DNA from 3 places in the Streptomyces sp. NPDC017676 genome. Region 3 is predicted to be linked to each of the others. Evidence: riboswitches for the same ligand, from Rfam matches in the RefSeq annotation. Region 3 holds a riboswitch; each other region holds the start of a gene.

Region 1 (5,246 bases), on a different contig from region 3:
TCCGGGTGGTCCTCCAGGAGCTGCTCGTACGCCAGCAGCCCGCGCACGATGTTCTTGGACAGCTCCGTCCGGTCCACCCGGACGATCGTCTTCCGGCCCGCTCCGATCTCCGCCCGCAGCGCCGCCATCCGCTCGTCCACGTCCGGCTCGTGCGCCCGCTCGCGCAGGAAGTCCGCGTCCGCGCCCAGCCCGTGCACCCCGATCCGGGTGCCGGAGGGGATGCCGGGCCCGAGCACCGCGTGACAGCAGTCCGTGAACGCGTCCGCCCACCGCCGGGTGAGGAACGCCGCCCGGTCCGCGCCCAGGATGCCGCCGAGCAGCTCGGCCGCGATGTCGTCGGGAAGGAGCCGGAAGTAGTCCGGCGGCGCCCACGGGGTGTGCGAGAAGTGGCCGATGCGCAGGTCGGGCCGGAGCTGCCGGAGCATCCGCGGGGCCAGGGCCAGGTGGTAGTCCTGGATCAGCACGGCCGCGCCCTCGGCCGCCTCCTCGGCCAGCGCCTCGGCGAACGCCCGGTTGTAGGCCTCGTACGACGCCCACTGCCGCCGGAAGCCGGCGTCGAAGACCGGCTCCAGCGGCGTCTGGTACAGCATGTGGTGGACGAACCAGAGCACCGAGTTGGCGATGCCGTTGTACGCCTCGGCGTGCACGGTCGCGTCGATGTCGAGCATCCGCACCCGCTGCCCGCCGGTCTCCTCGGCCGGCAGCAGCCCGCCGTCCGCGCGCCGGACGGCCGCCCGGTCGCCGTCGCCGAGCGCCGCGCACACCCACACCGAGTCCGCGTCGGATCCGATGGCGGACAGTCCCGAGACCAGCCCGCCGCCGCCCCGTCGGGCCTGCAGCGAGCCGTCCTCGCCCACCTGGTAGGAGACCGGGCCGCGGTTCGACGCGACCAGCACCTGAGCCTTTTGCGCAGCATCGAGCGTGGAAGCCATACGCCTCAACCTAGCCCGGCCCCCAACCGCTCAAACGTACGGCCCGCCCGGCGGGCCGACCGTATACGGCCCGTTCACGCCACCTTCCGTTCGGCGTACTCCGCGATCTCCACCATGGGCGGCCGCTCCTCGGTGTCCACCGAGTAGGTGCGCGGCTCGAACCCTTCCTCGCCCCGCTCGAACTGGGTCAGCGCGGGCCGGATCAGATGGCCGCGGGCCAGCCGGAGCTGGGCGGTGCGGTAGATCGCGGCGGCCATCCGGCCCAGCGCCTGCCCGTCCTGGTGCCGGTGCCTGCGCACGCCCACGTCGACCTGGGCCAGCGCGTCCAGGCCCACCAGGTGCAGCGCGTCCACCAGCATGCCCAGCTCCACGCCGTAGCCGACCGGGAACGGCAGCTGCTGCAGCAGCGTGCGGCGCGCCGCGTACTCGCCGCCCAGCGGCTGCACGAACCCGGCGAGCTGCGGCCAGTGCATGTTCAGCAGCGGGCGGGCCATGAGTTCGGTGACCCGGCCGCCCTGCCCGGCACTGCCGCCGAGCGGGCGGTCGTACATCGCCTTGACCAGGTCGATGTCCGGGTCGGTGAGCAGCGGGCCGACGATCCCGGAGACGAAGTCGGAGGAGAACTCCCTGAGGTCCGCGTCGATGAAGCAGACGATGTCCCCGCCGGTCACCAGCAGCGACCGCCACAGCACCTCGCCCTTGCCGGGGACGGCCGGGATGCGCGGCAGGATGGCGTCGCGGTGGACGACCCGGGCGCCGGCGCGCGCGGCGATCTCGGAGGTGCGGTCGGTGGAGCCCGAGTCGACGACCACGATCTCGTCGACGAGCGGCACCTGTTCCACGAGGTCGTGCCGGATGACCGCGACGATGTCGCCGACGGTCTCCTCCTCGTTGAGCGCGGGCAGGACGACGCTGATGGTCTGGCCCGTGCGCTGCTTGGCGGCGAGGATCTGGTGCAGCGGTCGGTCGGCCACGGACCAGGACCGGGTGGTCAGCCAGCGCTCGACTTCTTCCAGCACAGTCTGTGGCTCCTCACTCGTGTCTCGCGGTTCGGACGACTATCTCAACTGTCCCGGCCGTCGGTTACAGTCTTGAACAACGCCGATGACCATCGCATGTCGGGGGTCGGGTGCGTTCCACAACCGCATACCGCTCATCCAGAGGGGCAGAGGGACACGGCCCGGTGAAGCCCCGGCAACCCCCCTGACCGGACTCGTTCGCGCGAGGCTCACGGCCAGGGAAGGTGCCAATTCCGTCTCACGGCGAGATGCGTCGTGGGGAAGATGAGGAGAAAGGGCCTCGCCTCCATGGCTGTGCAGACAGTTGCCACCACCAGCGAATCCACCGTCGACCTCGGCCCGGCCGCGGCCCTGAGCTGTCGCGAGTGCGGCCACCGGGTGCCGCTCGGCCCGGTCTTCGCCTGCGAGGAGTGCTTCGGCCCGCTGGAGATCGCCTACGACTTCTCCGGCTACGACACCGAGGAACTGCGCCGCCGCATCGAGGCGGGTCCCGCGAACATCTGGCGCTACGCGCCCCTGCTGCCGGTCCCGGCGGACGTCGCCGGCAAGCCGAACATCAATCCCGGCTGGACCAAGCTCGTCAAGGCCGACAACCTGGCCCGCGAGCTGGGCGTGACCGGCGGTCTGTACGTGAAGGACGACTCCGGCAACCCGACCCACTCCTTCAAGGACCGGGTCGTGGCCCAGGCCCTGGAGGCCGCCCGCGCCTTCGGCTTCACCACGCTGTCCTGCTCCTCCACCGGCAACCTGGCCGGTGCCGTCGGCGCCGCCGCCGCCCGCGCCGGCTTCCGCTCCTGCGTGTTCATCCCGCACGACCTGGAGCAGGGCAAGATCGTCATGGCCGCGGTCTACGGCGGTGAACTCGTCGGCATCGAGGGCAACTACGACGACGTGAACCGCTTCTGCTCCGAGCTGATCGGCGACCCGGCCGGCGAGGGCTGGGGCTTCGTCAACGTCAACCTGCGGCCGTACTACGCGGAGGGCTCCAAGACCCTGGCGTACGAGATCTGCGAGCAGCTCGGCTGGCGGCTGCCGGACCAGATCGTGGTCCCCATCGCCTCCGGCTCCCAGCTCACGAAGATCGACAAGGGGCTCCAGGAGCTGATCAAGCTCGGTCTGGTCGAGGACAGGCCGTACAAGATCTTCGGCGCGCAGGCCGAGGGCTGCTCCCCGGTCTCCACCGCCTTCAAGGCCGGCCACGACGTCGTACGGCCCCAGAAGCCGAACACCATCGCCAAGTCCCTGGCCATCGGCAACCCGGCCGACGGGCCGTACGTCCTGGACATCGCGCGCCGCACCGGCGGTGCCGTGGAGGACGTGACGGACGAGCAGGTCGTGGACGCGATCAAGCTGCTCGCGCGGACCGAGGGCATCTTCGCGGAGACCGCCGGCGGCGTGACCGTCGGCGTCACCCGCAAGCTGCTGGAGGCGGGCGTGCTGGACCCGGCGAAGACCACGGTCGTCCTCAACACCGGCGACGGCCTGAAGACCCTGGACGCGGTGGCCGGGACCGGCCTCACCGCCACCATCCGCCCGACCCTGGACTCCTTCCGAGAGGCCGGCCTGGCATGACAGGCGTCCCGCGGGGAGGCCGGACGCGGCCCGCGCGCCGGCCGGGGCCGGTCGCGCCCACGCGGCGGCACCCGCACCCGCCCCACGGCCCCGCGCCCTTTCGGCGCCGCCCCGCCGTATCCGTGAACCCGACCGGAGGTCCCACCGCATGAGCGTGACCGTTCGCATCCCCACCATCCTGCGCACCTACACCGGCGGGCAGGCCGAGGTCGCCGCCGAGGGCACGACGCTCGGCGAGGTCATCGCCGACCTGGAGAAGAACCACACGGGCATCGCCGCGCGCGTGCTGGACGACCAGGGCAAGCTGCGCCGGTTCGTCAACGTGTACGTCAACGACGACGACGTCCGTTTCGAGCAGGGCCTGGACACCGCGACCCCCGACGGGGCCGGCGTCTCGATCATCCCGGCGGTCGCCGGCGGCTGAGCCGCGGACCGGCGCGCTCATTACCTTCGGTAACCGCGGTTACCGGCTGTTCGTCCGATTGCCCCCTCCGTGAGAGAAACGGAGGGGGCAATTCTGTGTGATTGAGCGCGGTAGAGTTGGGGAACACAGCCCCGGCCTCCGGGTCGGGGGCCCTGGATTTCATGCCGCCCGCCCGACAAGAAGTAGCCAAAGTGTGCGGGTTGTCTGCGGCTTTTGTGGCTTTTGTGGAGCCCGACTTGCCCTGAATTCGTATGAATTCTCACCAGATTCCGGACCGTTCGCGTCCAGAATTCTCGTCCGATTGACCTGTTGCAGACGGCAGTTGGACAGATACATTCAGCCGCGGTCGACGCGTTCCGGCGCACGCCCCCGACCAGTTGGGGGGTGAGGTCTGACCCGGGTCCGCGAAGTGTGGATCTGTGCAAGGGCCAGTAATAGGGGAGTTAGGCATGGCTCAGGGCACCGTCAAGTGGTTCAACGCGGAGAAGGGGTACGGCTTCATCGCGGTCGACGGTGGTGCGGACGTCTTCGTCCACTACAGCGCGATTCAGATGGACGGCTACCGCACCCTGGAAGAGGGCCAGCGGGTCGAGTTCGAGATCTCGCAGGGCCAGAAGGGTCCGCAGGCCGACATGGTTCGCGTCACCGCCTGAACGTTTCTTGTCCGAAGGGCCCGCACCTCGCAGAGGGTGCGGGCCCTTCGCCGTGCCCCGGTTCCGCTGTTCGCGTGCGGCTGACGAGGGCCTCCCACCCGCCCAGGCGCTTGCACTCGACCATGCCGAGTGCTAATCATTGGCGTTAGCACTCTGAAGGTGAGAGTGACAGCGAAGGACCGGGTCGGTGAGGCCCGCGGGTCATGTGGTGCAAGGGACCACGGGGCCGGCGAGCCGTCCGTCGCGGGCGCGGGCGCGGTCCGAAGGAATCACCCCCAGTCCTGGAGGGACCACTTCACATGGCCAAGATCATCGCGTTCGACGAGGAGGCGCGGCGCGGCCTTGAGCGCGGTATGAACCAGCTCGCCGACGCCGTCAAGGTCACCCTCGGCCCCAAGGGCCGCAACGTCGTCCTTGAGAAGAAGTGGGGCGCCCCCACGATCACCAACGATGGTGTGTCCATCGCCAAGGAGATCGAGCTGGAGGACCCGTACGAGAAGATCGGCGCCGAGCTGGTCAAGGAAGTCGCCAAGAAGACGGACGACGTCGCCGGTGACGGTACGACCACCGCGACCGTGCTCGCCCAGGCCCTGGTCAAGGAGGGCCTGCGCAACGTCGCCGCCGGTGCCAACCCGATGGCTCTGAA
Region 2 (5,246 bases), on a different contig from region 3:
CCGGGTCGACGCTGCCCTTGCGGTTGCGGAACTGCCGCACCTGGTACGGGCGCCCCTCGACAGTGGTCCAGCCCAGCAGGGTGTCGCTGACGACCTGCATCCGCTTCTGCCCGAGGACCACGCGGCGCCCCTCGTGGGGCACAGCGGGCGTCTCGAAGCCGGCCGTGACCAGGTGCGGGACGAGCGCGGAGGGACGGGCCTCCTTCACCTGGAGGACCAGGGGCTCGCCACGGTGGTCGAGGAGCAGGACGACGTAGGACCGGGTGCCGACGCTGCCGGTGCCGACCACCCGGAAGGCGACGTCGTGCACGGCGTGCCGGGCGAGCAGCGGGTGGCGGTCCTCACCGAGGGTGTCGACGTACGACTCCAGGGAGGCGGCTACCGCGGCGGCCTCCGCGTCCGGGATGCGGCGCAGCACCGGCGGCGCGGGCACGAACCGGCGTCCGCCGTCCGGCACCGACTCGGTCGACTTCGCGGCGAACCGGCCGCTGGTGTTGGCCCGGGCCTTCTCCGAGACCCGCTGGAGCGTGCCGAGCAGATCGTGGGCGTCGGTGTGGGAGACCAGTTCCTCGTCCGCGATGGCGTTCCAGGCGTCGAGCACGGGCAGCTTGGCGAGCAGCCGCATGGTGCGGCGGTAGGCGCCGGCCGCGTCCTGGGCCGCGGCACGGCAGGTGTCCTCGTCGGCGCCCGCCTCGCGGCCGGCGAGCACCAGTGAGGCCGCGAGCCGCTTGAGGTCCCACTCCCAGGGTCCGTGCACGGTCTCGTCGAAGTCGTTCAGGTCGATGACGAGGTCGCCGCGGGCGTCGCCGTACAGCCCGAAGTTGGCCGCGTGCGCGTCACCGCAGATCTGGGTGCCGATCCTGGTGGTGGGGGTGCGCGCGAGGTCGTACGCCATGAGTCCGGCGGAGCCGCGCAGGAAGGCGAAGGGGGTGGCCGCCATCCGGCCCACGCGCAGCGGGGTCAGTTCGGCGATCCGGCCGGCGTTGGACTCCGCCACCGCGCTCACCGCGTCGGGACGGGCGGCGTCCAGGTCCAGTGTGCGGTGGGCGGAGCGCGGCACGCCCGCCCGCAGCGCCTTGCCCTCCTGCTTCGGCGAACCCTGCGGCGGCCATGCGGCGAACCCGCGCACCCGGGGCAGGCGGCGCGCGCCCCGGTCCGCCGCGTCCGTCACTTCCACATCGGTTCCGGTCACCGCGACCGCCTCCCCCGCACGGCCCGCCCACCTGCGAACAGGCGACGGTACGAACATCAACTCGGGGAGACGGTACAACCGGTGGCCGAAAATCGTCAGACCCTGTGGAGAACTCCCCGGGGCGCAGCCCCCGAAGACCGTTCTGCGAGCCTCCACCCGAGGGTCAGCGCCTCCTCGGCGCCGAAGCAGGTGAGCAGCCGCCATGCCGACGCCGACCAGGCGAACACCGCGTCCTGCCCGAACTCCCGGCCCAGCGCGCGCGCTTCGTCGTCACTCAGGCCGACGACCGCCGCGCTCTCCTCGGTGTGCCGGCCTTCCGGGTCACCGCCGACAGCGGGCCACCACACGAGCCCCCGCCGGCGCAGCAGGCCGAGCAGTTCCCGATGCGCGCGGTGGTTGTGCTGTGCCGAGGCGCGGGTGCCCCGGGGGTTGTGGGCCGTGATCACGTGGAGGGTCTCCCCGTGCGGAACGGGGAACCGGCCGGCCGCCACTCCGGACGGTGCAGGGGTGACGCGGACCGGTCCTCCGGGCAACTCCACGTCCACGACGGCCTGCTGGTAGAGACCCCACTGGGGCGTTCGCGTGATCGGGATGCCTGCGGTCATGGGGGTCTCCGTTCGAGAGGGACCCCCTTACCCGCCGGGCAGGGAGATCCGCGCTTACCCCCACGGGACCGTGGGGGCCCGGTCTTCCCTGGAGGGCACCTTGCGCGGTGAGCGAGGTTGCCAGCCGACGCTCGTCCAGGGGCGCGATCGGCTTCGTGACCGAGGCGGATCCTGACACAGGGGCCGGCGGGAAGTCCAGCTTCCGGAAGGCGAGGGCACCTCCCCGCCTGCGCCTCCCCGCCTCCTCGTGAAGGACCGGCCACGAACCCGCCGTTCGGATCCGTGGCCGGCCGCCCGCTCCGGACGGCCCGTCGCTTCGGACGACCCATCGCTCCAGACGGCCCGTCGCTGCCGTCACATCCGCGTCACATCTGCCGTCACGTGCGCCGTGACATGCGCCGTCACATGACGGCCTTGTACCCCTTCCACCCCGTGGCGATCTTCACGCGGCCCCCGAACGAGCCCTTGCCGTTGCCGTTGTAGCGCCAGACGGTGCCCGCGGTGTCACGGGCCACGAGGTCCGCGCGGCCGTCGCCGGTGAAGTCGCCCGTGCCGACGACCGCGTTGTAGGAGGCGCCCCAGTCCGCGAACACCTTGACGCGGGCCTTGAGGCCGCCCGTGCTCGTGGTGTTGGCGTCGTACCGCCACAGCTCGTTGGACTTGTCCTGGACGAGGAGGTCGCCGCGGCCGTCGCCGTTGAGGTCACCGGCGCCGACGATCTTCTTGTAGCCGGTCCAGTGGGAGGCGATCTTCGTGCGGGCGGACAGCTTGCCGTTCGCCGCGCCCTTGAAGAGGTAGACGTCTCCGGTCGAGGACTGGCGGCCGATCAGGTCGGGCCGGCCGTCGCCGTTGACGTCGCCGGGAGAGGTCAGGACGTCGTACGCGTTCCAGCCGGAGGTGCCGAGCGAGGTGTACGGCGTGGTGGGCGTCGGGGCCTTGCCACAGGCCGGGCGGTAGGCCCGCAGGGCGCCGCCGGTGCGGACCAGCACGTCGTTGCAGTGGTCGCCGTTCAGGTCGCCGAACGGCACGAACCGGGCGGTGGCCGGCCAGCCGGAGCCGGAGACCGTGCCGCCCAGGGTTCCCGTGCCGGTGCCGCGCCGGACGGTGAGGGTGCCGGAGGAGCTGAGGGTGAGGACGTCACCGACCCCGTCGTTGCCGGCGTAGTCGCGCGGTGCCGCCGTTCCCGCTGTCACCTTGACGTCTCCGGAGAGAGTGAGCGCGGCGCCCTGGCCGTCGGCGGGCCGGGCGGTGAGGCTCCAGGTGTAGGCGCCGTTGGTGACCAGGCGGCCCGCGGTGTCCCTGCCGTCCCAGGCGGCCGTCAGCAGGCCCCGGGCCGTGCCGCCGGAGAGCGTACGGACGGTGGCGCCGGACGCCTTCCGGCGGACGGTCACCTTCCAGTCGGCGGCGGGCTTGGACAGCCACCAGGTGCCGGACCAGTTCGCGGAGCCCGCGGTGACCGTGGCGTCGACGGACGTGAGCGGGGACGCCGGGACGCCGGCCGGTACGACGTGCACGCGCTGGTCCCGGTCGGCGTAGGCGACGCCGCCGCCGAAGCGGTCCACGGTCCAACTGGTCCCGGCCCCGGTGTTCTCCTGGCCGAGGTCGGTCCAGTCGGCCAGCTCACGGCTCGGCAGGTCGGTGTGACTGCCGCCGGACGGCAGCCCGTTGTGCAGGTCGAGCAGCCTCAGCCCGCTGTCCGACTGGGTGCCGGGAACCCGCTCGACCAGGTATCCGTCCCCGAGCAGGACCCGGCCGTCCGGGGCCGTGGAGGTGCGCTTGGTCGTCCGGTCGTACAGGCCCGCGCCGTGCGGGTCGCCCCAGCTGTCCCGGCAGACCCAGTAGACGAAGCGGCCCACGGCCTGGAGGTCGGACGGGGTGCAGCCGTTGCGGGTGGTGAAGGACTCGACGGCGGTCCCCGCGGGGAGCCGGGTGGCCGTGACCTTCCCGCCGCTCGCCGCGCCGCTCCACAGGGTGTTCCCCCACACGGCCGCGGCGACCCGGTCGCGCTTGAGCAGGACCTTGCCGGCCCCGGCGGTGGCGAACTCACCGATGTACTGCTTGCCGGAGGAGGCGCCCTCGACGAGGGCGTACCGCCCGGAGAGGTCCGTGAGCTCCGGGGAGTCGTCGCCGGTGTCGAGGGTCGGGCCCCAGTCGGCGGCGCCGTTGGTGCGGAGCATGGTCAGTCCGGACTCGGTGGCGTCGCGGCGGCCGTGCCGGCCGGTGCCGTCGGCGAACATCCGGATGCAGCGGGGCGTGGTCTCGTCACAGAACCCGTCCCAGCCGCTGACCAGGCCGTCCACGGTGGTCCGTGCGGGGCTCGGGGTGCCGCTCGTGGTGAGCCAGGTGCTGCGGTAGGCGCCGAGGATCGTGTGCGGCTGGTAGAGCGTGCTGTTGTCGGCCGTGGTGAGGATGCCGCTGCCGAGGGAGAGTCCGTGGACCTGCGCGGGCATCGGCTGTACGGCGGTCAGACGGGTACGGGTGACCGAGCCGTCGGCGCCCTCGGCGACCCGGTACACGCCCCAGTCGAGGTCGCCCTGGTCGACGTACGCCGCGGCGCCCGCCACCAGGACGGAGCCGTCCGGGGCCTGGACGAGCTGGTGGGCGGCCGGGTCCATGACCTTGGTCAGGACCGTGTCCGAGCCGTCGGCCGTGAGGGTGAACAGGGGCTGGCCCCGGTACTTGTCGTCGCCCGGCGACATCGGCTCGACGCCCAGCAGTACCGAGCCGGCGACGCCGTAGGAGGCCTCGTACGTCAGCGAACTCGTCTCCAGGGTGCGGGGCGTCGCGGCCGGGTCGGCCCGGTCGAGCAGATCCGCCTTGCTGCGTCCGGTGCGCAGCCGCAGCACCGAGCCGGGACTCAGCCGGAAACCGGTCACGTCCCAGGCCTCCTGCGGATCGGGCCGGTCGGGCAGCGCCGCCGCCGCGCCGGTGGCGAGGTCGACGATGCTCCAGTGCCTGCCGTCCTCCGTCTGGTGACGCAGGATGACGGACCGTGCGTCGCCGTCCTCGACGCGGATGTCGTAGGCGCCGCCGGGCAGTCCCGTCACCGGCGTCCGGTGGACCTCGCCGTCGGCGGCCCTCAGGAGCTGGTAGGCGCCGGGGTTGCCGGCGAGGTCGCTCGTGCTGGTGAGCACGGTGTCGCCGAACGTGCCCTCGTACGTGTGGCCCTCGGGCACCGGCACCACGACGGTGCCGCCCGCCGTTCCCGCGCCCTTGACGAGCGTGACCTGGGCGTCCTCCTCCGAGTAGAGGGCGACGGTGTCGGATCCGTCGCCGTAGTGGCCGGGTTCGAAGGAGACGTCCCCGCGGTAGGAGCCGTTGTCGATGTCGTAGTGGAGCGGGACCGGCATGCGCTGGTCCAGCGCGGTGGTGGTGCCGGTGGCGTAGTCCGTCCACAAGTACCGGTCGTCACCCTCCTGCACCCACAGGAAGCCGCTGGTCCCGGCGTT
Region 3 (5,246 bases):
AGGTGCCGGCCGCGTTCACCACCGCCGGTGCGTGGATGTCGCCCCGGTCGGTGCGGACGCCGTGGACCGCTCCCCGCGCGGTGCGCAGCACCCCGGTCACCGTACGGCCGGTGTGCAGGGCGGCGCCGGAGGCGCGGACCAGATGTGCGGCGGCCAGCGCGGGCATCACCTGGGCGTCCTGCGGGTAGTGCACGGCGCCCGCCATGCCGGGCGCCAAGTGCGGTTCCAGTTCTGCGAGTCGTTCGGCGCCGACCGGTACGGCGGTGACGCCGGCGGTCCGCTGCTCCGCGGCGAAGTCCCGCAGCGCGGCCAGGGCGCCGGGCGTCGAGGCGACCACGAGGCCGCCCTTGGGTTCGTACTCGATCGCGGCGCCCAGCTCCTCCGCGAGCCCGGCCCACAACCGGGCTGACAGCAGCGCGAGTTCGAGCTCCGGGCCCGGCTCCTTGTCGGAGACGAGCAGGTTGCCCTCGCCGGCCCCGGTGGTGCCGCCGGCCACGGGGCCGCGGTCCACCAGCCGTACGTCGAGTCCGGCGCGCGCGGCGTACAGGGCACAGGCCGCGCCCGTCATCCCGGCCCCGACGACCACGACATCGCAGGTCAGTAGCTTCGCCACGCCAGTACTATGTCACATGTTCCTCTCGGTGAGGAGTACCCGTCGCCGCCTCCGATTCCCAGGCGTGGACGCCCCCTTGACGTCGTACGGAGCCCGATCGACACTCCAGGGAGGGAATCCTAGTGAACAGGTAGGGAATCATGGCGCGCCGCGAAACGGGCACCGGCCGGACGCCGTTGCGCGCACCCCTGCTCACCTCCCGTCGCCACATCGACCTGCAGCGCGTCTGCAGCGCGATCAGCCGCCACCGCTGAGCCGGGCCGCCCCTTTCGCACCCACCGACCGGTCACGCCCGCGCCGGCGCACCCCTCCGCACACCCACCACCCGGGGAGACGCATGTCCATCACTCCGCTCGCCGCCGTCCCGTCCACCCGCGGTACCCCGCCCGTCTTCCGGGGCCGGATCGGCCGGGACGCGCGCAGCGGCCACTACGCCGTGCCCCACCGCTACCGGCTCCATCTGTCGACCGCCTGCCCCGACGGGCTGCGCCTCGCCGTCGGCCACAGCCTGCTCGGCCTGGACACCCGCTGTCCCGTCACCCTCCTGCCCGCCGTCCCGGACTGTCCCGGCGGCGGCCACGCGGCGCTCCGCCCGCTCTACGAGGCGAGCGCCCACCACTACACCGGCCCGGCGCTCGCGCCCGTGCTCAGCGACGACTGGTCCGGACGCATCGTCAGCACCCACACCCCCGACATCCTGCGCGACCTGGACAGGTTCCGGCCGGGCGGCGACGCCCGCCTGTACCCTGCCGGCCTGGAGTCCGTGATCGAGGCCGTCGAGCGGATGTGCGCCGAGGGCATCGAGGAGGCCGCGCAGCGCGCCGGACGCGCCGGTGCCGACCCGGCCGAACGGGCCGCCGCGCTCGACGCGCTGCTGGACACCCTGGGCCGGCTGGAGCGGCGGCTGAGCGGCGAGGAGTACCTGGCCGACGACCGGCTCACCGCCGCCGACATCGAGTTGTGGGTCACCCTCGTGCAGCTCGACACCGTCCACCGCTGCCACCTCGACGCCTCCGCCGTGCACCGCATCGCCGACCACCGCGCCCTGTGGGCCTACGCCCGCCGCCTGGCCGCCCACCCCGCCTTCGGCCGCCACCTCGACCTTCGAGGCATCGCCCGCCGCCACCACGGCCGCTGTCAGGGCCTGGAGGCCGCCGGGGCCGCTGTCCAGATCCTGGACTGGGCAGGCCATGCCGCGGACGCCCCGGACGCTTCGCGCAGGTGAGAGCGGGCAGCCGATGTCCACTGGGCGGACGGCCGTTGACATTCGAACGGGCAACTGCCTTACTTACGGCTCAGAACGGTCATGAGCGTCAGCGCCAAGCCCTGGCTCGCTGACCGGCAACCCTCGCACCGCGGTGGGGTGCCCCAGGTGACGACCGGACCGGACGACGTTTTCGGTAAGCGCGAGGCCCCACGGGGCCGGAACAGTGACAGGTGACGCCATGTACGCAGCTCCCAGGACGGCCGTGAGCCGCCCCCAGGGCTGCGTACCGTCGTACGCCGGTCTCCTCGTCGCCGACCGCGCCGTCGATCTGCTCCGCGTGAACAGCGCACTGTGTACCGCACCGGGCTCTGCCCGCTGTCAGGGCTGACGTCTCCCTCCCAGCCCCGCGTTCCCGCCGCACACCGTCCGTCCGGTGTGCCGTTATCCGCCCAGCCCCCGGTTCCGCGCCTGTCCGTGCGCCACCTCGTGCCGCAGTGCCGTCGTGGCCCACCTCCGCTCCCGCGCGGCCCCGGGGTGACCGACTCCGCCGGAGCCCGCCATGAGTGAACCCCCAGGCGCCGCCGTCTCCCTAGCCGAGGCGCCGGCCACCGCCGACACACCGTCAGAGCCCCAGTCGGCACAGCGGATCCAGCCGCTGCGCCGGCCCGGCCGGTGGATCGTCACCGCCGTCGTGCTCGTGCTCGTCGCGCAGATCCTGCACGGACTGGTCACGAACCCCTTCTACCAGTGGGACCGCTTCCGCTACTGGTTCCTGCGCCCCACCGTCCTCGACGGCCTCGTCGTCACCCTCGAAGTGGCCGCGCTCAGCGCCGTCCTGGGGCTCCTCGGCGGCATCCTGCTGGCACTCGCCCGGCTCTCCGGCAGTCCGGTGCTGCGCGCGGTCAGCTGGACCTACACCTGGCTGTTCCGCTCCGTACCGCTCATCGTCGTACTGATCTTCCTGTACAACTTCAGCGCCCTGTACAGGACGTTGAGCCTCGGCGTGCCCTTCGGACCCGCCTTCGTCACCTTCGACGAGTCCCGGCTGGCCACGGACATGACGATCGCCGTCATCGGCCTCAGCCTCAACGAGGCGGCGTACGCGGCGGAGGTGGTCCGCGGCGGCATCCTCTCCGTCGACCAGGGACAGCACGAGGCGGCCGCCGCGCTCGGTCTGCCCAAGGGCTACCAGTTCCGCAGGATCGTCTTCCCGCAGGCCCTCAGGTCCATCACCCCGAACTACGTGAACCAGCTCATCGGCCTCATCAAGAGCACGTCCCTGGTCTTCTACGTGTCGCTGCTCGACCTGTTCGGCGCGGTGCAGTCGATGGGCAGCACCTACCCCGGTGACGTCGTGCCGCTGCTGATGGTCGCCACCGTCTGGTACCTGATCCTCACCAGCGCCGTGTCCGTCGTCCAGTTCTACGTCGAGCGGTACTACGCCCGGGGTGCCACCCGCACCCTGCCCCCGACCCCCTTGCAGAAGGCCCGGGCCGGCCTCGCCGACCTGCGGGCCCGGCTGAGCCGGGAGGCCGCCGTATGACCACCGCGCAGACCCTCCCGAAGGCCGCCCCCGCCGCGCTCGAAGTGCACGGCGTCCACAAGTGGTACGGCTCCCACCGCGTCCTCGACGGCATCGACCTGACCGTCCGCCCCGGCGAGGTCACGGTGATCCTCGGACCGTCCGGCTCCGGCAAGTCCACGCTGCTCAGGGTCGTCAACCATCTGGAGAAGCCCGAGATCGGCCACGTCAGCGTGGGCGGCGAGCTGATCGGGGTGAAGCGGCACGGCGACCGGCTGAAGGAACTCAGCGAGCGCGCCATCCTCGCCCAGCGCAGCCGGATCGGCTTCGTCTTCCAGAACTTCAACCTCTTCCCGCACCTGACCGTCCTGGAGAACGTCGCAGCGGCCCCCGCCGCCACCGGCAGGCTGACCAGGGCGGCGGCCCAGGAACTCGCCCGCGAACTCCTCGACCGGGTCGGCCTCGGCGACAAGACCGGCGCCTACCCGCGGCAGTTGTCCGGCGGCCAGCAGCAACGCGTCGCCATCGCCCGCGCCCTCGCCCTGCGGCCCGGGATCATCCTCTTCGACGAGCCGACCTCGGCGCTCGACCCCGAACTCGTCGGCGAGGTGCTGGCCGTCATCAAGGATCTGGCCACCAGCGGCACCACGCTCGTCATCGTCACCCACGAGATCGGCTTCGCCCGCGAGGTCGCCGACCGGGTCGTCTTCATCGACGGCGGCCGGATCGTCGAACAGGGCCCGCCCGGTGAGGTGCTGGACCGGCCCCGGCACCCACGGACCCGGGAGTTCCTCGGCAAGGTGCTCTGACGGCAGCCGCCGCCCGCCCTCCACGACACCCCGCTCACCTCCCCCCATCGTTCATCTCTTTCATCACTCACCGCTCTCATCAGCGAGACAAGGACAGCCACGCCATGCCTACGCACATCTCCCGACGCGCCCTGATCCGCGGCATCACCACGGCGACCGCCGTCGCCACCCTCGCCACCGGGCTCGCCGCCTGCGGGGGCGACAGCGAGGCCGTCACCAAGACCGACACCACCGGCACGGTGACCGTGGGACGGCTGTCCAACGGGGCCGCCAAGGAGACCGCGCTGAAGGTCTCCGAGGTGAAGTCCATCAGCGCCGAACTGCCCGCCTCGGTGCGCAGGAGCGGCAAGCTCGTCATCGGCGTCGGGGCTCTGCCCTCGGGCTCCGCGCCCCTGAACTTCGTGGGCAGCGACCAGAAGACCCTCACCGGCTCCGAGCCCGACCTCGGCCGCCTGGTGGCCGCGGTCCTCGGCCTGAAGCCCGAGATCAGGAACTCCACCTGGGAGAACCTCTTCGTCGGCGTCGACAGCGGCAAGGTCGACGTGGCGTTCTCCAACGTCACCGTCACCGAGGAACGCAAGCGGAAGTACGAGTTCGCCTCCTACCGCAAGGACAACCTGGCCTTCGAGGTGCTGAGGAAGAACGCCTGGAACTTCGACGGCGACTACGAGAACCTCGCCGGCAAGACGGTCAGCGTGGGCGCCGGCACCAACCAGGAGAAGATCCTCCTGGAGTGGAAGGCCAAGCTGGCCAAGGAGGGCAAGAAGCTCACCGTCAAGTACTTCCCGGACCAGAACGCCACCAACCTGGCGCTGAGCAGCGGCAAGATCGACGCCTTCTTCGGCCCCAACCCCGCGGTCGCCTACCGCGCCCGGCAGACCGCGAACACCCCCAACGCCACCCGCAACGCGGGCACCTTCTCCGGCGCCGGCGAGACGCTCCAGGGTCTGATCGCCGCCACCGCCAAGAAGGACAGCGGACTCGCCAAGCCGCTCGCCGACGCCCTCAACCACCTGATCGAGCACGGCCAGTACGGCAAGTGGCTGGCCTCCTACGGCCTGTCCAACGAGTCCGTGGCGAAGTCCGAGGTCAACC

The links. A riboswitch is a leader RNA that binds a small molecule or an ion and turns the genes downstream of it on or off. The one in region 3 is predicted to bind S-adenosylmethionine.
Region 1: another riboswitch for S-adenosylmethionine. It lies ahead of thrC (threonine synthase); the one in region 3 lies ahead of ACH4LD_RS10650 (amino acid ABC transporter permease).
Region 2: another riboswitch for S-adenosylmethionine. It lies ahead of ACH4LD_RS21120 (DUF3293 domain-containing protein); the one in region 3 lies ahead of ACH4LD_RS10650 (amino acid ABC transporter permease).

Annotation. Positions count from the first base shown of each region.
Region 1 covers NZ_JBIRJA010000003.1:375,896-381,141, reverse strand. The annotation lists gene ACH4LD_RS09325 (trehalose-6-phosphate synthase) at 1-932, opposite strand, end outside; gene ACH4LD_RS09320 (glucosyl-3-phosphoglycerate synthase) at 1,007-1,951, opposite strand; SAM riboswitch class I at 2,083-2,222, shown strand; gene thrC (threonine synthase) at 2,240-3,523, shown strand; gene ACH4LD_RS09310 (MoaD/ThiS family protein) at 3,672-3,947, shown strand; gene ACH4LD_RS09305 (cold-shock protein) at 4,397-4,600, shown strand; gene groL (chaperonin GroEL) at 4,900-5,246, shown strand, end outside.
Region 2 covers NZ_JBIRJA010000009.1:153,150-158,395, forward strand. The annotation lists gene ACH4LD_RS21115 (DUF2252 domain-containing protein) at 1-1,249, opposite strand, end outside; gene ACH4LD_RS21120 (DUF3293 domain-containing protein) at 1,288-1,797, opposite strand; SAM riboswitch class IV at 1,843-1,958, opposite strand; gene ACH4LD_RS21125 (FG-GAP-like repeat-containing protein) at 2,199-5,246, opposite strand, start outside.
Region 3 covers NZ_JBIRJA010000004.1:117,377-122,622, forward strand. The annotation lists gene ACH4LD_RS10635 (NAD(P)/FAD-dependent oxidoreductase) at 1-613, opposite strand, end outside; gene ACH4LD_RS10640 (putative leader peptide) at 754-867, shown strand; gene ACH4LD_RS10645 (glutathione S-transferase C-terminal domain-containing protein) at 951-1,838, shown strand; SAM riboswitch class IV at 1,916-2,026, shown strand; gene ACH4LD_RS10650 (amino acid ABC transporter permease) at 2,380-3,363, shown strand; gene ACH4LD_RS10655 (amino acid ABC transporter ATP-binding protein) at 3,360-4,151, shown strand; gene ACH4LD_RS10660 (ABC transporter substrate-binding protein) at 4,256-5,246, shown strand, end outside.